Regions from separate parts of the Spongiibacter sp. C9W genome, predicted to be linked through region 1. Evidence: predicted binding sites of a transcription regulator. Region 1 holds the regulator's gene; each other region holds the start of a gene.
What was found. The regulator sigma-54, encoded in region 1, starts transcription at its own class of promoters, with help from an activator protein. The targets are predictions, from matches to a motif close to TGGCACANNNNTTGCNNT.
Positions count from the first base shown of each region.

Region 2: a site for sigma-54 is predicted at 4,444-4,461, ahead of flgB (flagellar basal body rod protein FlgB). Genes of this name have one in related genera too.
Region 3: a site for sigma-54 is predicted at 4,094-4,111, ahead of AC2Q8J_RS11110 (cytochrome ubiquinol oxidase subunit I). Genes of this name have one in related genera too.

Region 1 covers NZ_CM170672.1:2,900,272-2,907,981, reverse strand. Annotated here, with positions in the region: gene murA (UDP-N-acetylglucosamine 1-carboxyvinyltransferase) at 1-103, opposite strand, end outside; gene AC2Q8J_RS13835 (BolA family protein) at 139-366, opposite strand; gene AC2Q8J_RS13830 (MlaC/ttg2D family ABC transporter substrate-binding protein) at 452-1,126, opposite strand; gene AC2Q8J_RS13825 (KpsF/GutQ family sugar-phosphate isomerase) at 1,329-2,297, shown strand; gene AC2Q8J_RS13820 (KdsC family phosphatase) at 2,311-2,832, shown strand; gene lptC (LPS export ABC transporter periplasmic protein LptC) at 2,833-3,405, shown strand; gene lptA (lipopolysaccharide transport periplasmic protein LptA) at 3,392-3,949, shown strand; gene lptB (LPS export ABC transporter ATP-binding protein) at 3,951-4,676, shown strand; gene AC2Q8J_RS13800 (RNA polymerase factor sigma-54) at 4,820-6,313, shown strand; gene hpf (ribosome hibernation-promoting factor, HPF/YfiA family) at 6,383-6,670, shown strand; gene ptsN (PTS IIA-like nitrogen regulatory protein PtsN) at 6,700-7,149, shown strand; gene rapZ (RNase adapter RapZ) at 7,152-7,710, shown strand, end outside.
Region 2 covers NZ_CM170672.1:1,070,555-1,078,264, forward strand. Annotated here, with positions in the region: gene flgH (flagellar basal body L-ring protein FlgH) at 1-23, opposite strand, end outside; gene flgG (flagellar basal-body rod protein FlgG) at 36-821, opposite strand; gene AC2Q8J_RS05170 (flagellar basal body rod protein FlgF) at 834-1,574, opposite strand; gene flgE (flagellar hook protein FlgE) at 1,605-2,822, opposite strand; gene AC2Q8J_RS05180 (flagellar hook assembly protein FlgD) at 2,878-3,546, opposite strand; gene flgC (flagellar basal body rod protein FlgC) at 3,554-3,955, opposite strand; gene flgB (flagellar basal body rod protein FlgB) at 3,959-4,363, opposite strand; gene flgA (flagellar basal body P-ring formation chaperone FlgA) at 4,692-5,387, shown strand; gene flgM (flagellar biosynthesis anti-sigma factor FlgM) at 5,468-5,773, shown strand; gene AC2Q8J_RS05205 (flagella synthesis protein FlgN) at 5,770-6,162, shown strand; gene dinB (DNA polymerase IV) at 6,210-7,310, opposite strand; gene AC2Q8J_RS05215 (hypothetical protein) at 7,413-7,710, shown strand, end outside.
Region 3 covers NZ_CM170672.1:2,319,905-2,327,614, reverse strand. Annotated here, with positions in the region: gene AC2Q8J_RS11130 (class I SAM-dependent methyltransferase) at 1-79, shown strand, start outside; gene AC2Q8J_RS11125 (dicarboxylate/amino acid:cation symporter) at 160-1,446, shown strand; gene AC2Q8J_RS11120 (hydroxymethylglutaryl-CoA reductase) at 1,443-2,618, shown strand; gene AC2Q8J_RS11115 (sigma-54 interaction domain-containing protein) at 2,641-3,957, opposite strand; gene AC2Q8J_RS11110 (cytochrome ubiquinol oxidase subunit I) at 4,169-5,542, shown strand; gene AC2Q8J_RS11105 (cytochrome d ubiquinol oxidase subunit II) at 5,542-6,534, shown strand; gene AC2Q8J_RS11100 (MBL fold metallo-hydrolase) at 6,920-7,710, shown strand, end outside.

The DNA.
Region 1 (7,710 bases):
ATAGCAGAGTCGCCGCCAGTATCGGCAGGGCCGCATTTTTTGAACCTGAAACGCGTATCTCTCCGCTGAGCGGACCACCGCCGCGGATTAACAATTTATCCATGAGAGCTCCTGCGCCGCCAACTACCTATTTGCCCATCAGGCTTCGGCAGGGGTCAGCGCCTTAATATTAATAGCGTGGAGAGAACCGTCTTTAATCCAGTCGTTCACGGCGGCATATACCAGCTGCTGACGCTTCACCGGGCGAAGACCGGCAAAGGCATCGCTGATCACTTGCACATCGTAATGATTACCTTCCCCACTCACTTCAAAAACACCATCTGCGAAGTGTTCGCGGAGTCGCGCCAGGATCTGTTCTGCTTGCATGCCTAAGGTATTCCGTAAATACAAAAATTAGGCGACGAATTGTACGCAATTGCGGCGGTCTTGGCGAGAAGACCGCCGCAGGTCTTCACTTGGCGGCCTGCTCCATCACCTCTCTCGGAGCAACCGTCCAGTTGTCGATCACTTTATCAATGTCGCCATCATAGGTCGCCACTGCGGTAGTGAACTGGTTTTGGTAGATCAACCCCAAATTCAGCCCCTCTATGATCACGTTGCGCAGCATCCAGTTACCGTCGCGTCCACGACGAAGGGTATAAACAACTTCATAGGGCTCAGCACGCTCGCCGTAGATGTGCTGGCGCACGCCGACGCTACCCGATAAATCCGCATCCGCAGGCAGCGGAAGTACTTCTATTTTGTTACCATTGAAACCAAGCAGACCCTTTGCGTAGGTGTTGATCAAACCGTCTTTGAAGTTCTTGGTAAAGCGAATCACATTGTCGCGAAATTGCTCCCGCTCCTCTTTGGTGCGCAAGCTCTGGTAATACGCACGACTACCGTATTTGCCCATTACCCCGCGAGCAAAGCTCTGGAAATCCACAACCTCATCCATAATTCGACGCACTTCGTCGTTAAAGCGTTGCGGATCTTCAGCAACGTACTCGCGCGCCTCTTCAATCACTTTCATCAATTCCTGAGTGGTACCCGCCACCACTTCATGAGGCCCGCGCTGTGCGTCAGCCGCCGACACGGCGCCCGCAAATACCACCAAACCCAGCGCCAAAAGCATTTGTTTGAACATTTTTTTATCTCCGATAGTTAAGCCACGACCCGCATTACCGCGAATAGCCTGCTCTACACCCTTGCTAAGACAGCAGTTTACGGAATTGGCTCCCCGCACGACGACGAGGTAAACCTGTTAATTTTTCACATTGGAAATTATCATAGCGAAAATTAGCCGCCGCTTAACGGCATTATTGCAATAACGAGGTTTCCTCCCAACGATGGCATCTTCTTATCTCGACACTGCTAAACGCGTTATTCGCATGGAAGGAGACGCCGTCGACGCGCTCGGCGAGCGTATCGACGACAGCTTTAATCGCGCCTGCGAACTTCTTCTAAACTGCAAGGGCAGAGTCGTTGTCACCGGCATGGGTAAATCGGGCCACATCGGCAACAAACTGGCGGCGACCCTGGCCAGTACAGGCACCCCCGCATTTTTTGTACACCCCGGGGAGGCCAGCCACGGCGATATGGGGATGATTACCGCCGGCGACGTGGTGATAGCCCTGTCAAACTCGGGGTCAACTGCAGAACTGGTCACCCTGATCCCGCTGCTTAAGCTGCTGGCCGTACCCGTGATCGCCATGACGGGAAAGCCCAACTCGGAGCTCGCCAGCAGCGCGGATGTCCATCTCGACGTCGGCGTAGAACAAGAGGCCTGCCCACTGAATCTTGCCCCGACATCCAGCACGACCGTAACACTTGTAATGGGCGATGCGCTCGCCATCGCGTTACTGGAGGCCCGCGGCTTCACCGCCGATGATTTTGCCTTCTCTCACCCCGGCGGCGCGCTGGGTCGACGCCTGCTGCTGAAGATCGACAATATTATGCACACCGGGGAAGCCATACCGCACATCAATACTGGCGCCAAGCTCAGCGATGCCCTGCTGGAAATGAGCAGTAAGGCGCTGGGTATGACCACGGTACTCAATGAAGACGGCAGCCTGGCGGGTATTTTCACAGACGGCGACTTGCGGCGCGCGATCGACCGCGGCATTGACATTCACCAGGCGAAAATAGACGACGTGATGACCGCCAACTGCCGCAGCATCAAGCCCGGCACACTGGCCGCAGAAGCACTGCGCATTATGGAAGATAATAAAATCACCGTCTTGGTCGCTCTGGACGATCACGCAAAACCAGTAGGCGTGATCCACACCCACGACCTGCTTAAAGCCGGCGTCGCCTAAAACAGGGAACACCATGCAAACCATTCTCGAAAAAGCAAAAACGGTCACCCTACTGGCAATGGATGTCGACGGCGTACTGACCAATGGCAGCCTCTACTTTGGCAATAGCGGCGAGGAAATGAAAGCGTTCAGCATCCTTGACGGGCTGGGTATTAAACTGCTGCGCGACGCCGGCATCCGCCCCGCCATAATCACCGGCAGAACCTCTGAACTGCTGCTGCGACGCGCGCGAGAACTGAGCATCGAGTTAATCTACCAAGGCAGGGAAGACAAAGGCACGGCACTCGAAGAACTGCGCCAAGACCTAAAGCTAAGCTACGATCAAATCGCCTACGTGGGTGACGATTTACCCGACTTAGCCGCGATTCGAGCAGCGGGCCTGGGCATTACCGTCGCCAATGGTCACCACTTCGTCGCTCGCCATGCCGACTGGCAAACGCGTGCCGCAGGGGGCAGTGGCGCTGTGAGAGAGATCGCCGAGCTTATTTTGATGTCTCAAGGCAAGCTCAACGACGCACTTGAGCAGTTCCTGTAAATGGCTGCGCCGTCATTCAATATCAACGCTGCATCGGTCCTATCGGTACTGGCCGCTATCGCGGGCACCGTGATCTACCTCACGCAATTTAGTGAGAGCGGGAAATTGAGCCTGACTGACAGCTTCGAAGCCATCCCCGATGTTGACTCCCACCTCCAGGGCATCGAAGGCTCGAAATATCGCCAAGACGGCAATGTGGCATACCGGTGGCGCGCCGACAGTGCCGAACGCATGATTTCCTCGGGCAACATCCAGCTCAATCAGCCCTTCTACATCGGCAATATCGGCGAGCAGCGGCCGTGGACGGCGCAAGCCATTACCGGCACACTGTCACAAAATGGCCAACAACTGCAGTTGCGTGGCAGTGTTGTTGTTGAAGACTTAATTCGCGAAGCGCAAATCCACACAGAGCAACTCAGCATTGACCTGGAGCAAAGCCTGGTTGCGACGGATCAGCCACTGCGACTGCAACTACCCAATGGCGAAACCCAGTCGGAGGGCATGACGGCCGACCTCGTTAACGAGAAAGTCGAGCTGCTCGCGAAGGTAAAAGGACACTATGAACCGCAATAATCTACGCACCTTCGCTATTAGCGCCCTGCTCTGCCTCGCCAGCAGCGTGCACGGCTTGCCCGATGACCGCCGCCAGGCCATCAACCTCAGCTCAGATAAAGCCACCTATGAAAACAATCGCGGCATTTACACGGGCAACGTCAATATGTCGCAGGGCAGCCTGATTATTCGCGCAGACAAGCTGATTATTGTCGAGGCTGACAGAAAAGTAACCAAGGTTATTGCCCATGGCAGCCCCGCCCATTTTGAGCAACAACCCCGCGCCGGGGAAGGCGTCGTGGTCGCCAGTGCCCGACTCATAGAATACAGCCTAAATGCCGAGGAAATCCTGCTGCAAAAAGATGCCACCATCCGACATCAAGGCTCCAAGATCAGTGGCGATCGCATTGTATACAGCGGGCGCAAGCAAATGGTCATTGCCGATGGTGGCAGCCACAAACTCGATGGCAGGGTACAAATGACCCTACAGCCTCAGCAGGGCGTGAGTGATACCGATAGCCCCGCGCCAAGCACCACCCCCGACACCCCGGAGACTCCCCGCTAACATGCCCGTATTGAAAGCCAGCAACCTCGCTAAAGCCTACAAAGGCAGAGAGGTAATCAAAGACGTCTCCCTGAGTATTAACAGCGGTGAAATAGTCGGCTTGTTGGGTCCCAACGGGGCGGGAAAAACAACCTGTTTTTATATGATCGTCGGCATCGTCAACGCCGACCGCGGCCGCATTCAGCTCGACGACAAAGACCTGACACCGCTTTCCATCCAAGGTCGGGCCAAACACGGCGTTGGCTACCTCCCTCAGGAAGCATCCATATTTCGGAAGCTGAGCGTCGCTGACAACATCATGGCGATATTGGAGACCCGCAGCGACCTGAATCGCAAGCAACGCAAAGAAAAGCTCGATGCACTGCTACAAGAATTTCACATTGCCCATATTCGCCAATCGCCGGGTATGGCGCTCTCGGGCGGGGAACGGCGCAGAGTAGAAATTGCACGAGCACTGGCCACCGAGCCCAGTTTTATTCTGCTCGACGAGCCCTTTGCCGGGGTAGACCCCATATCGGTGAACGATATTCAGCAGATTATTCGCCACCTGCAGGCGCGCGGCATCGGCGTCCTAATTACCGACCACAACGTGCGAGAAACCCTCGATATCTGCGAAAAAGCCTACATAGTTGGCGAAGGTCGCATCGTTGCTGAGGGCAATGCCGAGGCCGTGCTCAACAACCAAATCGTGCGGGACATCTACCTCGGCGACACATTTACCCTTTGATCAAAAAATCGGCACAGCAATTGCTTTAAACGCCTATTGCAGCGGTGCGGCTGCGGGACTACACTGACCCTGAAGCATCGTCGTTTATGGCTACATAACGGCATTTAATCCCTCAGGTATGGTTGTAGTAGAAGTCATTGCCTATGAAACAATCGCTCCAGCTAAAAGTCGGTCAGCAGCTGACCATGACGCCCCAGCTGCAACAGGCGATTCGTTTATTACAGCTCTCCACCCTCGACCTTCAACAGGAAATTCAGTCGGCACTGGACTCCAACCCCCTGCTGGAAGTAGAGGAAGACAGCGACAGCCCGGAACCCCAGAGCAGCAACAGCCAGAGCGAAAGTAACGCCAATGAGGCTGACAGCAAAACGACCTCTGCTGAGGAGGCGCCCAGCAACGACGCTGACAGTGAATGGGCCGAGCGCAGCGACATCCCCGAAGATTTGCCGGTAGACAGCCAGTGGGAAGACGTCTACCAAAGCTCCGCACCAAGCTCCTCCGCGGCCGGTAGCGCCGACGACGACTACAACAATGACTATCGCCACGGCAGCTCAGAGTCGCTCCAGGACCACCTGCGCTGGCAACTCAACCTCAGCCGGCTCTCAGAACTTGACCGCATCGTCGCTGATGCCATCATCGACGCGATCGATGAAAAAGGGCGGCTCACCGTCAGCCCCGAAGAGCTGGTGGACGCCTTCGACGACGACAATATCGAAATAGAAGAAGTGAATGCAGTCCTTCACCTCATCCAGCAGTTTGACCCCCCAGGTGTTGGCGGCCAGGACCTTCAAGAATGCTTGCTGATTCAACTTCGACAGCTCTCCCCAGACACCCCATACTTGGCTGAAGCGCTGCAGATTGTCGAGCAACATATGCCGCAGCTCGGCAACCGTGATTACAACCAAATCATGCGTCGCTGCCGGCTAAAAGAAGACCAACTGCGCGACACCCTGGCACTCATTCAAACGCTGAACCCCACTCCCGGTGACTGCGTGGGCAACGACGAAACGGAGTATGTGGTACCAGACGTATTCGTCAGCAAAAAAGAAGGCCGCTGGCTGGTTGAGTTAAACCCGGACATTGCCCCGAAAATACAAATTAACAGCCACTACGCATCGCTCGCCAAAGACAGCGGCACCAGCAGCGACAAAGACTATATTCGCGACAACCTCCAGGAAGCGCGCTGGTTCATTAAAAGTCTGCAGAGCCGCAACGAAACACTGATGAAAGTCGCCACCAAAATTGTTGAGTATCAGCGCGGATTCCTGGAGTACGGCGACGAAGCGATGAAACCGCTAGTGCTCCACGATATCGCCGATGCAGTGAGCATGCATGAATCGACGATCTCACGGGTTACCACGCAAAAATATATGCATACCCCGAGAGGCATCTACGAACTCAAATATTTTTTCTCCAGCCACGTCTCGACCGATACCGGAGGAGAATGCTCCTCCACGGCGATTCGTGCACTAATCAAAAAATTAATTGCCGCAGAAAATCCCAAGAAACCGCTAAGCGACAGCAAAATCACCCAACTGTTGGCCGAGCAAGGCATCAAAGTTGCCCGGCGAACCATTGCAAAGTACAGGGAATCACTAGTCATTCCGCCCTCTAACGAACGGAAAAGACTGGTCTAATAAGGCCCCAAAAGGCCCAAACAACGCGCCGGGAGGCGCCGGATGTTCTCAGCGATGAAGGAGCAAGATATGCAAATAACCGTCAGTGGTCACCATGTTGAAGTTACCCCGGCACTTCGCGATTACGTCAACAACAAACTCGCCAAGCTGCAACGGCACTTCGACAATATCACCAATACCGACGTTACCTTGTCAGTAGAAAAGCTGGTTCAAAAAGCTGAAGCCACCGTACATGTGGCCGGCGCCGATCTGTTCGCCACCTGTGAATCAGAGGATATGTACGCGGCCATCGACAGCCTCACCGACAAGCTCGATCGCCAGCTTATTAAACACAAGGAGAAAAACCTGGGCCACTAAAGGCCCGGGGATGTTCCGGAAACGTAAACATGACCCTTGATTCAATACTCAGCCCCGGACGTACCCACTGCGGTACGTCTGTGGGCAGCAAGAAACGCCTACTGGAACAAATTTCTATTTTTGTCAGTGAGGATAATGCGCAATTCAACGCCGACGAACTGTTCAACGAACTGCTCGCCCGCGAGCGACTCGGAAGCACCGGTATCGGGCACGGGGTTGCGATTCCCCACTGTCGCAGCCAGCAGTGCACCGAAATTACCGGCATGCTGCTTAAACTTGCCGAGCCTATCGACTTCGAAGCGATAGACGACCAACCCGTGGACTTAGTGTTTGCGTTGATCGTTCCTGCCGAAGCACACGACGAACACATTAAAGTATTGGCAAGCTTGGCCAACGCCTTCAACGATGACGCTTTCCGCCAGCAGCTTCGCAGCGCAGACAGCGACAGCAGTCTTTATGAACGTGCGGTAGCGAGCTAGGCGTGAAGCTTATTATTCTCAGCGGCCGCTCAGGTTCGGGCAAAAGCACGGCGCTGCACCAGCTCGAAGACGAAGGCTTTTACGCCATCGACAACCTGCCGGTGTCACTGCTGCCCGCACTCGTTACCGAACTCTCTCAAAGCACACTGAAAGTTCATCAGCAGGTTGCTGTCTGTATCGATGCGAGAAACTCACAAACAGAGCTCGCCCGCTTCCAAGAACTGTGCAAACAAGTTCGAAGCCTGGCCAGCTTGCGTATTCTTTTTTTGGATGCCAGCGACGACAAGCTCATTAAGCGTTTTAGCGAGACCCGCCGACGGCATCCGCTGAGCACCGACTCCCAGCCGCTTAGCGACGCGATAAAGCAAGAGTCTGCGCTGTTGGAGCCCATTGTCGCAGAGGCATCGCTGACCATCGATAGTAGCGACATGACTGTGCATCAATTGCGCGCCACCATACGTGACCGCGTTCTCGGCGTCGACGCTAGCCGCATGGCATTACAGCTAAAGTCCTTTGGCTTTAAGCGCGGCCTGCCCATTGATGCCGACCAGGTCTACGACC
Region 2 (7,710 bases), 1.6 Mb from region 1:
CGGAAGTAGCGTGATATCTTCATGGCATTACCCACTTACAGGTTGTTATTCACGTACTGCATCATTTGGTCGCTGGTGGAAATCGCTTTGGAGTTCATCTCGTAAGCGCGCTGGGTCTCGATCATATTCACCAGCTCTTCCACCACGTTCACATTGGAGCCTTCCAGTGCCCCTTGCGCCAGCGTGCCCAAACCGCTCAGGCCGGGCGTGCCAGTTTGCGGCGCGCCGCTGGAGGCCGACTCCAGATACAGGTTTTCACCGCGCGCTTCTAAGCCAGCCGGATTGATAAAGTCTGCCAACTGTATGCTGCCCAATTGCACCGGCGCGGAGTCACCGGCGATCATCGCGCTGACAACCCCATCGGTGCCGACGGTAATGCTGCGAGTATTGGCAGGCACCGTAATACCCGGCTCGACGATGTAGCCGCTGTTGGTAACGATCTGCCCCTGGTCGTCCAATTGGAATGAACCGTCACGGGTGTAAGACAGGCTGCCGTCTGGCATCCGCACCTGGAAAAAGCCGTTGCCATTGACCGCTAAATCCAGGTTGTTATTGGTTTGCGTCATGGTGCCTTGGTTAAAGATTTTCTCAGTCGACACCACTCGAACCCCGGTACCTACCTGCATACCGCTGGGCAGACGAGTTTGCTGGGAAGATTGCCCGCCCACCTGACGGTAGTTTTGATAGAGCAGATCTTCAAAAGACGCGCGGTCGCGCTTGAACCCAGTGGTATTGGCGTTCGCCAGGTTGTTACTGACCACCTGCATGCGCGTGTTCTGCGCATCGAGACCGGTTTTGGCTACCCACAATGATGAATTCATATACCTATCCTCTTATTCCATTCTCATCAGGCGCGCACCGGCTTCGGATACCGTATTTGCGGTATTCATCACCTTCACCTGCATTTCAAAACGCCGGGCCAGTTCGATCATATTGACCATTGCCTCAACGGTATTCACGTTCGAACCTTCCAAGGTGCCCGGCGAAACGCGAACACTGGCATCGGCGGCTGGCGTGGTGCCATCGAGCGTTCGAATCAAACCGTCCTCGCCCTTGCGCAACTGCTCAGGTTCGGCGCTGACCAAACGAATGCGATCGACGGTTACTAATGACTCCGGCCCAAGACCCAGTGGCACTATCGACACCGTGCCGTCGCTGCCAATCGTCAAACTGTCGTGTTCAGGCACCGCCAGCGGTCCGCCATCGCCCATGACGGGCTGTCCGGCGCCATTGATCAGCATGCCATCGGCCGTCAGGTGAAGATCGCCACGGCGGCTCAGTGCCTCCTCACCCTGGGCGTCCTGCACGACAAACCAGCCCTGTCCTCGAATCGCGACATCCAGATCGCGACCGGTGGTCATCAGGGTGCCTTCACTGAAGTCGCTCAGGCGTGACTCCACCACCGAGTTGACGCGTGTTTGATGGCCCGCTCCCTCTACCGGCTTTGACATCAGCGCATGGAAGTCCGCGCGAAAGCCCGCAGTGCTGGCATTTGCCAGATTATTGGCATTGCTGGCCTGCGCCATTTCCGTGTGTTTGGCCGCGGTCATGCCGAGATAAAGTAGCCGGTCCATACCTGCCTCCTAAAGCGATGAATACCCGCCTTAGCGGATATTAATAATCGCCTGAGTAACGGCGTCAGATGTCTGGATCATCTGGGTGTTCGCCTGGAAGTTACGCTGCGCGGTGATCATTTCCACCAATTGCTCAGTAAGATCGACATTGGAGCTCTCCAATGCACCCGCCTGCAGCAGACCAAAGTTAGAGCTACCCGGCTCACCCACACGCGGACTACCGGAAGAGAAGGTTTCCGCCCAGGCCGTGTCGCCCTGTTGTTGCAAACCATTGGGATTAGAGAAGCCCGCCAGGGCGACCTTACCCAACTGGGATGACTGACCGTTGGTAAAGCGCGCCGACACGACGCCGTTGCTCGCCACTTCAATACCGGTCAATCGCCCTGTGGTGAAGCCGTCCTGCTGCAAGCTGTTCACACCAAACTCATTGCCGTACTGCGTTGATGAAGTGAAATCCAGCGAGAGGTCGATCGCTGCCGCGCCGTTGTTGGGGTCGTAGGAAGGCACAGTCACAATGCCCGAAGCGGGGCTTTGCAAGGTACCGGTATTATCAAATGACAGCGTATTGCCCAGGCTCACCGGGTTGTCGTCGATATAGACATTTTGCTGCCAGGTGTTTGCCGCGGGGTCTTTCACAAAGTACAGCGTTGCCGTGTGCAGAGTGCCCAGCGAGTCGTAGACGGTCATCGACGTGGCGTGGTTATAGCTCGACGCTACCGTTGGATCGAAAGGCGTCGAGGTCGGCACTGGCGCATCGCCGGGCAGGTTCACGCCGATATCAGCGCGTGTCGATGCTCGCGGCGCGTTCTCGGTGACCTGCAGTTGCAAGTCAGACAGCGAACCGGTGGCAAAGTCGCCATTGGTGGTTGCCGGATACACCTGCAAACGGTCGTTATTGTTGTTCACCACAAAGCCTTCCCGGTCGACACTGAAGGCGCCAGCGCGCGTATAGGTAACGCCACTTGAGCCCTTCATGGTGAAGAAGCCTTCGCCACTAATGGCCAGGTCCAGGTTGTTGTCGGTGAAGTCGATGTTGCCCTGCGAAAACTGCTGAACAATGGTATTCAAACGAACACCTGCGCCGGGCGTGGTTTTGGTTACATCGTTATTGGATGTTGCATACACATCGGCAAAGGATGTGCGGGAACTTTTAAAGCCAGTGGTGTTAACGTTGGCAATGTTGTGAGCGGTGACGTCCAGGTGCGATGACGCTGCGTTCAGTCCACTCAATGCAATACGAAAGCTCATAGTTATACTCCTGCTGCGATCACTCGCGAATTGATCAATGAATGCGCCGAAGCGCCTAGCTAATTTCCTTTATTTGCGACATCGAGACCGTACCGACACCATCAATTTGCACCGTGGGGCTACCGCCGCCACTGGGCAAACTCACGCTGCGTACGGGGCTGCGAATATCCGTTTGCAAGGCCTCTACACTGTTGCCGTTCAGGTATTGCGCGCGAATTACATAATTGCCTGCGGGCAAACGCTCGCCGTCCAGGCCGCTACCATCCCAACGAAACGACACCGGTCCCGCCGTCTGCGGTCCTAACGCCACCTTGCCCAGCACCTCACCCGAGGGCGCCAAAATCTCGACATCGACCGCTTGCGTGCTCACCGGCAGTGTTACCTGACCGCTTACCGCGCCCTCTGATGGCAGGGCGACAACATCACTGCCGACCAGCACCTCTTTACCGATCAGCGAGGACGCATCCAGCAATTGACCGCCGTACAGCGAACTCGTCAGTGCAGCCAGGTTGTCATTCATCTCGCTGATGCCGCTCACCGACGTTAGCTGCGCCATCTGACTGATAAACTCCGTGTTGTCGGTGGGTTTAAACGGGTCTTGATTCTTAAGCTGCTGCAGCATCAGTTTCATGAAGTCGTCTTGCCCCAGCGAGGAGGCTTCTTTTTTTGCCGTACTCGCCGCACTCTGCTGCTGCAATTGTTCAAGCGTTCGCAATTCCATCATTCAGTTCCTACTGTTTACCGAGCTGCAAGGCCCGCAGGGTCAGGGTCTTCACCGTGGAAAACACCTCGGCGTTGTTCTGGTATGAACGGGAGGCGGACAGCATATTGGCCATTTCATCAACGGTGTTCACATTGGAGCCGTAGACATAGCCCTGCTCGTCTGCCATTGGGTGGCCCGGCTCATAACGCTTGGGAACAGGGGCATTGCTCTCGCTAATCCCCACAACCTCGACACCGGCGACGCCCTGCTGGCGGTCCAGCACGGTGGCAAAAACCGGCTGTTTTGCGCGGTAGGCAGCCTGTTCACTGCTGGCCACAGTATCCGCATTTGCCATATTGCTGGCGGTGGTATTCAAACGCAGCATTTGCGCGTTCATCGCCGCAGCGGCAATATCAAGGGGATTCGCCATCGCTTATTGACCTCCCTGAAGAATCGATTTAATTCCAGAGAACTTACTACTCAGAAAACTCATAGTGGCCTGATAGCGCATGCTGTTATCGGCAAATGCCGCTTGCTCTACATGGCTCTCCACCGTATTGCCGTCGACTGAGGGCTGCTGAGGCATGCGGTACATCACCGGCGCCTGCCCCGCCGCTGGAGCGACCGCTTCGGTAATATGCGCCGCATTGCTGCGACTGAGCGATAACTGCTGGCCCTGCGCTGCCTGGCCCAGTGCTTGTTTAAAGTCGATATCGCGTGCCTTGTAGCCGGGCGTGTCAGCATTGGCTATATTGGCGGCCAGCAGTTCGGTACGCTGCTGGCGAAGCAGCAGTGCCTGCTGGTGTATACCGAGTGCCTTATCAAAATTAATCGCCATAAATCTGTCTCGCTAAAGTTATGGGCTGCGCTGCCGATACACTGGATAAAGGCGCAAAGCCTTTGGCGTTCGACATGTCCGACGCAAAGCGCGTGCCACTTTTTTATTCTTATATTTTTCAACAACTTATAAAACCGGCGCCAACAAACCGTCGGTTTTTCGGCAAGCCCTTGCCGCCAGTTCTACCGGCGAGCGGCAAGTCTTTGTCACGCCTTCTAACACTCACTCTATTTCGCAAAACTGGCATAGCAATTGCTGCTTAACTCATAAAGCCCCCGCGCCGACAAAAACTTGGCGCCGCAAACTAATAGTGAGGGAATAAGGTGTCATGATCTGGCGCGCAGCAATCACAATCGCTCTCCTGAGCAGCGTCTGCCCGAGCACTCTGGCAGACGCTGGCGTGGAGTCAGCGCAGCGTATTAGCGCTACTGCCAGCCAGTTCATTGCCAAACGCCACCCCTGGCAAAATGAGAACACCCGTATCACCGTGGGCGAACTCGACCCGCGCACCCGTCTGGCAAAATGTAGTCAGCGACTACAGGCCTTTTTGCCGCCAGGCGCGACCATCCGGCGGCGCACGACGGTGGGCGTGCGCTGCGAAGGTGTTAAGGCGTGGAAGGTGTACCTGCCGGTAACGATCGCGGCATTCACTAAGGTCATGGTGAGCAAGCACCCTATCGCTGCCGGCCAGCGAGTGACTGAAGCGGATATCACTTGGACAGAGCGCGATGTATCGAGTCTGTCATACGGATACCAAAAGGGCCTTGGTGGTCAGGGAATGCTCAGCCGACGCAGTATTCCCCAGGGCGCGGTTATCACCGCGAATATGCTGGAGGCCCCAGCGATGATAAAGAAAGGACAAGAGCTCAAGCTCATTAGCCGCAGTACTGCCATTAACGTCAGCATGAAGGGCCGTGCCCTGCAAGACGCGGCGAAGGGTGCTCGAATACGGGTGGAAAATATCAGTTCAGGCAAACAGTTAGAAGGTATTGTCATTAGTGGTAATACGGTACGAATCGAATAAAAAAAAGCTAAAGTTTTATCGATAGCTGCCGTTAACTGTCATAAGGCATACCATCAACGCCAATGTAATGAGGAATTATCATGGTCGATCGAATTAATGGCGGCCCACTCGGCCAGCCAAGAAGGCTCGACAATAACCCGTCTTCAAGCGCGACCAACGCCGCGGATGCCGGTGCCACGTCGCCGCTCGAATCGGCAAGCACACCAGCGGCTGATAGCAGCCTGGTTGATCGCGCTCGAACCGCAATTGCCGGCAGCGACGGTATCGACCGCCAAAAAGTGGAGGCGATTAAAACCGCCATTCGCAACGGTGAGTTCACTGTCGACAGCGAACAGGTGGCAAAGGCCTTTGTCGACCTGGAACGACTGACAGATCCTAGCGCATGATGACCGATACCGAGCAACAGTTACTGGCCCATAGCCAGCGCTTTGAAGCGCTGTTAAACGAAGAGTTGGCAGTGCTGCGCGACCACGGCGACGCCGACCGCCTGCGCGAGCTTGCAGAACAAAAAATGGATTGCTGCCAGCAATTAGAGACGCTCGAGCGACTGCGCCAACAGCAGCAGCCAGAGCGGGCGATGTCTGCGGAGGTGACTCAGAGCCTGCGCCGCTGTCGCGATCTGAATGAGCGTATCGGCAGCCTGCTTAGTCGACAGCAAGATTACAATGAACAGGCCATGCACATCCTCGGGCTGGGCAGCCCCGCCCTGCGCACCTATGGCGCCGATGGCCAAACAGGCGCGTCAGCCTACAGCAGACGCCTTGGCGAAGCCTGAATACAAACAACGCAATCTTATCAGTACCGCGCCGGCGCCCGCCGTCGCTAGAAAAGGCTGAGCTGCTGTTGCTCTACCGGCGCGGCGAAACGAACACCCACACCAATCAAGCGAACCGGGGAATGCAATCGCGCCCAGGCCTGTATCATCAGCGGTGGCAGGCAGGCGGGGTCAAGCTTGCCTTCCTGGCGCAATTCGATGGTGGTTACCTTAAATTCCCTGCTCTTCAACTTAACGAACGCGCCCGCGATAGCCTGTTCACTATGTGGCTGCAAACGCCGCTGTAACTCGTCAATGAGTTGAGCAAGTGCTGCATCCGCGGCCTCCCCTGGCGACAGATCCTCGGCAAACGTGCGCTCAACGCTCAACGATTTGCGCTGCCTTTCGGCCTTTACCGGCCGCGCATCCACACCGCGCGCATAACCATATAACTGTCGCCCAAAGCGACCAAAACGCTCCACTAAGGTCAGCTCGCTCCACCCTTGCAGCTGCTCGCAGGTTTCGATGCCCAGTGCCGCCAACTTCGTCGCCATCACTTTGCCGACGCCGTGAATCTTGGTTACCGGCAGCGCACGAACAAAGTCATCGACCTGATCGGGCCGTATCACCGTAAGCCCGTCAGGTTTTTGCCAGTCGCTGGCAATCTTCGCCAAAAATTTATTCGGTGCAACGCCCGCGGAAATGGTGATTCCCACTTCGCGGGCTACCGCTTGCCGGATCGCTTCGGCAATGCGGCTGGCGCTGCCCTGAAAATGCGGCGACTCGCTGACATCCAGGTAGGCCTCATCCAGGGACAACGGCTCGATCAGCTCGCTGTAGCGACTAAATATTTCACGAATCTGCGCAGCAACATGGCGGTACTTATCCATATTCGGCGGGACCAAAATCAGCTGCGGGCAACGCTGCAATGCGGTTGCAGTCGGCATTGCCGAGTGCACACCATAGGCGCGCGCCTCATAGTTGCAGGTAGCGATCACGCCGCGCCGACTGGCCTTGCCACCAATGGCAATCGGCCTACCGCGCAAACGCGGGTCATCACGCATCTCCACCGAAGCGTAAAAACAATCGCAGTCGCAATGAATGATCTTTCTCGTGTTGAGCACCGACACCATGGCGCAGAAAACCCGCTTAAGCCAAATACTGTACAAACATACAGACTTTACGCGAGCAGCTTGCGCTTGTCACTCATGGTAGTGAGGTATACTGTGCGCCACACCACCCACGTTGAATTAAAAAGGAATGCCGTAGCAATGAGTATTGGCAGTTGGACCCCGGACTCTGAAAAAGCCGCTATCACCATTGATCGAGACTTTCTCGAGCGCTGTATAGCACTGAGCGACGACGCGTCCCTGGCAACACTACCCTCGCCGTTCACTGAGGAGGAGCAGCAGCGCTATAGCACCGTCATGCGACTACCCGCTGAGCCCTGGCAACTCGCTGTGGCCGATTTCGACAACGCTGAGCTACTGGCACTCATTCGCTTCTTCACTGTTGCCGAAGAGCGGATTAGCGGCTGGGAAGCTGGCGCAGAATCCCCCGCCATTTGGA
Region 3 (7,710 bases), 580 kb from region 1:
GCGCCGCTATCTGGAAAAAGCCCCGCGTATCGCCGGTTATGTCTACAGCGGCAGTGCCCGCAAACGCGTTGCGGACTAGCCTCTACGGCATCGGCACGCTAGAGTGCGGCATAGGCCCGTCAAACGCTGGGCCCTTCCAATAAAAAATTCGGACGCACTATGCCCAAACTCGCTTTGCACTGGCAAATTGCTATTGCCATTTCCCTCGCCGTTATCGCTGGCATGCTCGGCGGCGCCGATGCCGAAATTGCCGGCATTAAATTACTGGCGGTATACGCCTTTCTCGGCACGCTGTTTTTAAACGCCCTGAAGATGTTAATCGTGCCTCTGGTCAGCGCCTCGATTATCAGCGGCATGGCCGGTATTGGCGGCGACAATCTGGAGCGCCTGGGCGGTAAAACCCTGCTGTTTTACGCCACATCCAGCCTCATTGCGATTCTGATCGGACTGACGGTCGTCAATATTATCCAGCCCGGCGTCGGCGACACCGAAGCCCTCGCCGCCAGCTTGAGCAGCGACAACGCCGAGCTCAACGCCACCCTCGTCAAGGTCGAAGGCCGCAGCGCCGCCGATATTGTGCAAGTGTTTGAGCGCATGATCCCCCCCAATGTGATCGCGGCGGCGGCCAATGGCCAAATGCTGGGGCTGATATTTTTCAGCTTGCTGTATGGCTTTTTCCTCGCCCGCAGCGACTCCGAGCACGCCGAAGTTCAGCTGAACTTTTGGCAGGGCTTGATGGATATTATGACCAGCATGACCATGTGGGTGATGAAATTTGCCCCCATTGGGGTTTTTGGTCTGGTGGCAAAAACCGTCGCCGGCACCGGCTTTGACGCCTTTGCGCCCATGCTCAAATTCTTTTTTGCCGCCGCGCTGGCGCTAGCGCTACACGCCTTTGTCGCCATGCCGCTGGTGCTTCGCTACCTGGGCAAAGTGCGGCCAGTCAAACACTATCAGGCCATGGCACCGGCAATGCTCACCGCCTTCTCCACCGCCTCCAGCTCGGCGACCTTGCCGCTCACGATGGAGTGTGTGCAGGACAAATCCGGCGTATCCAAACGCACCAGCGGCTTCGTGTTGCCGTTAGGCGCAACCGTAAATATGGATGGTACCGCCTTGTATGAGTGCGTAGCGGCCATGTTTATCGCCCAGGTCTACGGCCTGGACTTGAGCTTCGCCCAGCAGTTCACCGTGGTAATGGTCGCCCTGCTAACCTCGATCGGCGTGGCCGGTATTCCCGCCGCCAGCCTGGTGGCCATCTCCGTCATCCTTGGCACCATTGGCCTGCCACTGGAGGGCATCGGCCTACTGCTGGTGACCGACCGGATTCTGGATATGATGCGCACCGCGGTGAATGTATTTAGCGACTCCTGCGCCGCCGTGGTAATCGCCCGTAGTGAAGGCGAACAAACAGCCATTGCCATTAATCAGGGCAGCCGCCGATGAGCCAGCGCAAGCGTATCCCGCGCCTTAAAGGCAATGACTACTCGGAACAGGCCGCGCAACAACGCCGCAGCTTCATTGAAGAACAAACAGGTACGTCACTGACGAACACCCGGCATTACTCTCTCGACCCAGCAAGCGTGGAGGGAAACACCGAGAACTTTATCGGCGTTGTACAAATGCCGCTGGGCGTGGCCGGGCCCTATCGCATCAATGGCGAACATGCTCAAGGCGACTTTTACATCCCCATGGCAACCACAGAGGGAACGTTGATCGCCTCGTATAGCCGGGGCATGAGGTTGGTTAGCGAGTCAGGAGGATGCACTGTTACCGTCGTTGGCGAAGCCATGCAGCGCGCGCCCCTGTTTGAGCTTGCCTCTGCCCGCGAGGCACGCGCGTTATCACAATGGCTTGAGGAAAATTTTGCGGCAATTAAAGCCGAGGCCGAAAGCACAACACGCGTTGGCACACTGGAAAATATTCAAAGCTGGGTAATCGCCAATAAACTGTTTACCCGCTTTAACTACCTAACCGGTGATGCCGCCGGCCAAAATATGACGGGCAAAGCGACCCACAAAGCGTGCCAGTGGGTCCTTTCAAACTTCTCCGGCATTCAAAATTTTTCCTTGTCGGGCGGCATAGAAACCGATAAGAAGCACTCCCATATGAACCTGCTTCACAGCCGTGGAAAAAAGGTGGTCGCTGAAGCCGTCATTAAAAAAGAGCTGCTGCAGAGCCTGATGCGCGCCGAACCCGAACGCATGGTGCGCCTGCGCCAACGCACAATTGTTGGGAGCTTATTGGCTGGCTCAGCCTACAATGGCCCGCACTCGGCGAACGGCATTGCCGCGATGTTTATCGCCACCGGACAAGACGAAGCCAATGTCGTTGAGTCTCACGCCGGGATTGCCTTTATGGATCTCACCGACGACGGCGACCTGTATTACTCCGTCACGCTGCCCTCGATTATCTGCGCCAGCTATGGCGGTGGCACCGGCTTGGCGACCCAGCGTGAATGCTTGGAAATGATGGGCTGTTACGGTGAGGGCAAAGCCCACAAACTCGCGGAAATTATCGCGGCAACCGTCCTAGCCGGAGACCTATCGCTGGCAGCCGCCGTTGTTTCCGATGAGTGGGTATCCAGCCACGATCAGCTCGGTCGAAATCGCCCCTAATATTGAATCGGTAACTCGCCGACTACTCCTCCAGCCGCCGATACAGCGACCGCAGGCTGATACCGGCAATATCGGCGGCTTTTTCCTTGTCGCCATTGCAATGCTGCAGCAGCGACTTGAGATACTGTTGCTCTTGCGCCTTTAAGTCCAGCCAGGGGCCCTTGTGAGGCGCGGCGGGACTTGGCGCGGGCTCTGCCTGGCGACCCTCTTGCCCAAAGCAGCGCTCCAGCACCGCGAGGTCGATAATACTGGAATGGGCGAAGATGGTGGCGCGCTCCAGGATGTTTTTCAGCTCGCGGATATTGCCCGGAAAATCATAGTCCTGCAGGCGCTTTACCGCAGAGTCGGTGAGGCGATAACCGCCATTGGGGCTGAGCTTTTTCAAGATCGAGCGGGAGATCAACGCAAGGTCGGCACGGCGCTCACGCAGCGGTGGCAGGTGGATGGGAAAGGTATTAATCCGGTAGTAAAGGTCTTCGCGGAACTGACCCTCGGCGATCATCGCTGGCAGGTCTTTGTTGGTGGCACAGATCAAGCGGAAATCGGCCAGCTGAGGTTGGGTGCTGCCCACTGCGCGATAACTGCCGGTTTCCAGCAGGCGCAGCAATTTTACCTGCATACCCAGCGGGACATCGCCGATCTCGTCCAGAAACAGGGTGCCGCCACGAGCCGACTCAAGCAGGCCCGGCTTATTGCTCACCGCGCCGGTAAACGCGCCCTTCACATGGCCAAACAGCTCGCTTTCAAACAGGGTGTCGGTCAAGCCCGCACATTCAACAGTAACCATCGCCTTGTCGCAGCGCCCACCGGTACTGTGGATCGCCTGCGCTGCCAGCTCCTTGCCGGCGCCGGACTCGCCGAGTAGCAACACCGAGGTGTCGTGGGGAGCAACCAGATTTATCAGCTCCAACATGGTGTTAAACGCCGCGCTGCGTCCCACCATATGGTCGCTGCTGATCTCCGCACTGGCGCTGCGCACTGGCTTGAGCATTTCAATAAAGTAGCGCAACTCTCCATTGCGACCTTTAATGGGTAGCATCTCTACATCAATATGCTCGCGACCACGGGGGGTATTGTGGATATGCAGCACGCGCTCACGCTCGCCACTGTGGGTACACGCCTGAAGGGGGCAGCTCTCGCCCGCCTGGTCGCAGGGCTTGTCGTAGCCATGAGACACCCTGAAACAGTGATCGCCCACCGGCACGTCGCCAAAGCTTTGCTGGTAACGCTGATTACTCGCCACAATCTGGTAATCGGGCGTCAGTAGAATGGCCGGGTGCTCTAAGCCGTCGAGCAGAGACCGAAAATCGAGGTCGAGGTCTGTAGCAATTTGTCGCATCGTCTTTGCCAGAAATGACAGGTATTCTGACAAGACTGACACAAAACCTGGCACGCTGCGATACACATTGCCTTTTGAAAACCGCTCGCCTGATTTTTATCCATCAAAATCAATGCGTTGCGGAATTTTCGCGCACTGGCACACACATTGCTGTGTATCTTAGTACAAATCGGAATATTGGAATTCCGTTTAGTAATATAGAGAGGAGCTTATGGATATCGACCCCCTTGTGCTGGCGCGCATACAGTTCGCCACCAATATCAGCTTTCATATCCTGTTTCCCGCCATTTCCATTGGCTTGGGCTGGTTGCTGCTGTTTTTTCGGGTGCGCTTTACCCAAACCGGCGACAAGGCCTGGGAATATGCCTATTACTTCTGGGTGAAGATCTTTGCCCTGACCTTCGCCATGGGCGTGGTCTCGGGCATTACCATGAGCTTCCAATTCGGCACCAACTGGCCGGGCTTTATGGAAAAAGCCGGCAATGTCGCCGGGCCGCTGCTGGGCTATGAGGTACTGAGCGCCTTCTTTCTGGAAGCTTCATTCCTAGGCATTATGCTGTTCGGCAAAGACCGCGTATCCAATCGCATGCACCTGATCAGTACCTTTCTGGTGGCATTCGGCACGACGCTTTCGGCGTTCTGGATTCTCAGCCTGAACTCGTGGATGCAAACCCCCACCGGCTACTACCTGGAAGACGGCGTGGTCATGGTGGAAAGCTGGTGGGAAGTGATCTTCAACCCCTCTTTCCCCTACCGCTTCTTCCATATGGTAATCGCCTCTGTACTGACCAGCGCCTTCCTCGTTGCTGGCGTCAGCGCCTGGCGGGCACTGAAGAATGTCGACGGCCCCGCCACCTGGAAGATTATGCGCACCGGCGTGATGGTTGCCGCGGTGCTGGCCCCGCTGCAAATTTTCATCGGCGATCTGCACGGCCTCAACACCCTTGAACACCAGCCGGCAAAAGTCGCCGCCATGGAAGCCATTTGGGAAACTGAGGAAGGCGCTCCCTTCACTGTTGTCGCGCTTCCCGACGAAGAGAGCCGCAGCAATAAATTCGCGCTGGAAATTCCCTACGCCGCAAGCCTGGTACTTACCCACGAACTCAAGGGCGAAGTTAAGGGCCTGAATGAGTTTGTTGGCGAGCACCCACCCGTCGCGATCGTGTTCTGGTCTTTCCGCGTGATGCTCGCCATCGGCGGACTAATGGTACTGGTCGCGTGGTGGGCCGCCTGGGCACTGCGAAACGGCCGGCAGGCCAGTAAACCCGTACTCGCGGCGCTCTCAGCGATGACCTTCTCCGGTTGGATCGCGGTGCTGGCCGGCTGGTACGTTACCGAGATTGGCCGCCAGCCGTGGATCGTCGACGGCGTGCTAAAAGTCCAGGACGTTGTCGCCGACCACAGCGCTGCCACCGTTAGCGGCACCTTGTTCGGCTATATCCTTCTATACCTGTTCTTACTGGCTTCTTACATCGGCGCGCTGCGCAATTTGTCAGCCAAGCCCGCTGCCTCGTTGATCTTAAACCCGGCTGGCACGGCGTCAGCCAACACCGGCGATAACACCGCGAAAGGGGGAGAATCGTAATGGAATACTGGCTACCGATTATCTATATGGCGGCAATGGGCTTGTCCCTGCTGATCTACGTTATTCTCGACGGCTACGACCTCGGTGTTGGCATGCTTATGCCGCTGGCCAACGACGCCGAAAAAGACATTATGGTCGCCTCCATTGGCCCCTTCTGGGACGCCAACGAGACCTGGATTGTGCTCGGCGTGGGGATTCTATTAATCGCCTTCCCCATGGCCCACGGCATCGTGCTCACCGAGCTGTATCTGCCGGTAACGATCATGCTAATGGGCTTGATACTGCGCGGCGTGGCCTTTGACCTGCGCGTCAAAGCGGGTGACCACCGCAAAGCGCTGTGGAACCGCGCCTTTTTCGTCGGCTCACTGGTCGCATCGATGGCTCAGGGCTGGATGCTCGGCGCCTACGTCACGGGCCTGCAATCCAATACCACCAGCCTGCTGTTCTCGGCCCTCATTGCGCTAACCCTGCCCGCGCTCTACCTCACACTGGGCTGTGGCTGGCTACTGATGAAAACCGAGGGCGACCTGCTCACCAAAGCCATTGGCTGGGCGCGCAAGTCCGTGTGGCCCATGGGCCTGGGCCTGTTGCTGGTGTCTATCGCCACGCCGCTGGTCAGCGACACGATTGCGGAGAAGTGGTTCAGCTGGCCCAACTTCCTGATTCTGGCGCCCATCCCGGTGCTGTCTCTGGCCGCGTTTGCCGCGATTGTTGCCCTGCTTAACAGCGACAACAGCATCTACCGCGGCCACGGCTGGAAGCTGTATGCCAGCACTGTGGCCATCTGCGTATTGGCCAGCCTCGGCCTTGGCTACAGTCTGTTCCCCAACATCATCATTGGCCAAATGACGATCTGGGATGCCGCCGCCTCGGTCAACGCCCTGCAATTCACCCTGGTTGGCGTTGTACTGACCCTGCCGATCATTATCGGCTACACCATTTTCGTCTACCGCATCTTCCACGGTAAGGCGACCCACCTCTCCTACGACTGAGCAGCAACAGCCACTGCTCATTGGCGGGCTGCGCGCAAGCGGGCCCGCCTTTTTTATGCCCGCGCCTTCAGTCGACGTCATCTATCAGCCGCCTCCAGCCCCCACAGAACACAACTCTGCCAAATGTGACGAAGTTTCTGTCAGATCTGGCAAAAGCAAAGAGGTTTTATTTGCGACGGCAGCTCAAGCAAGCCCGAATGAAATTTAATTTTCAACAATTACAATAACTTACGCTAAATATTCGTTTTTACCGTGTTTTGGCACGAATCCTGTTACTACAATCATACGGAATATAGTTATTCCAATTACGCATAACCGAGGCCGCGTTATCGCTGTACGCATCAGGGACCGATACCGCTCGCGACAACAGTAAGAGGATTGCATCATGCTCGACAATATCTCCATCGATATCGACCACAAACCCGAAGTTATCGCCTTCTTCGACGAACCCACCAACACCTTTTCCTATGTGGTGAAAGACCCCAGCAGCAACGCCTGCGCGGTCGTGGACTCGGTAATGGAAATCGACTATGCCGCGGGCCGCCTGTCGCTGGTGGGTGCCGACAAAATCATTCAGCACATTCGCGACAATAAACTGAGCCTCGAATGGATCATCGAAACCCACGTACACGCCGACCACCTGTCAGCTGCGCCCTATATTCAAGAAGCGCTCGGCGGTCAGATCGGCATTGGCGCCAACATTACAGTGGTGCAGGAAACCTTCGGCAAAATCTTTAACGCCGGTACAGAGTTCGCCCGCGACGGCTCGCAGTTCGACAAGCTGTTTAACGACGGCGACGAATACCACGTGGGCAATATGCTGTGCCGCGCCATTCACACCCCCGGCCACACCCCGGCGTGCATGACCCATGTAATGGGCGACGCGGCATTTGTTGGCGACACCCTGTTTATGCCTGACGGCGGCACTGCCCGCGCGGACTTCCCCGGCGGCGACGCTCGCGTTCTCTATCAATCCATTCAGCGCGTGCTATCGCTGCCCGATGAAACCCGCCTGTTTATGTGCCACGACTATATGCCCGGCGGCCGCGAGGTCGAATACGAAACCACCGTCGGCGCAGAGAAACAAGCCAACATCCACGTACACACCGGCACCAGCGAGGCGCAATTTGTCGCCATGCGCGAGGCCCGCGACGCCACCCTCGATATGCCGCGGCT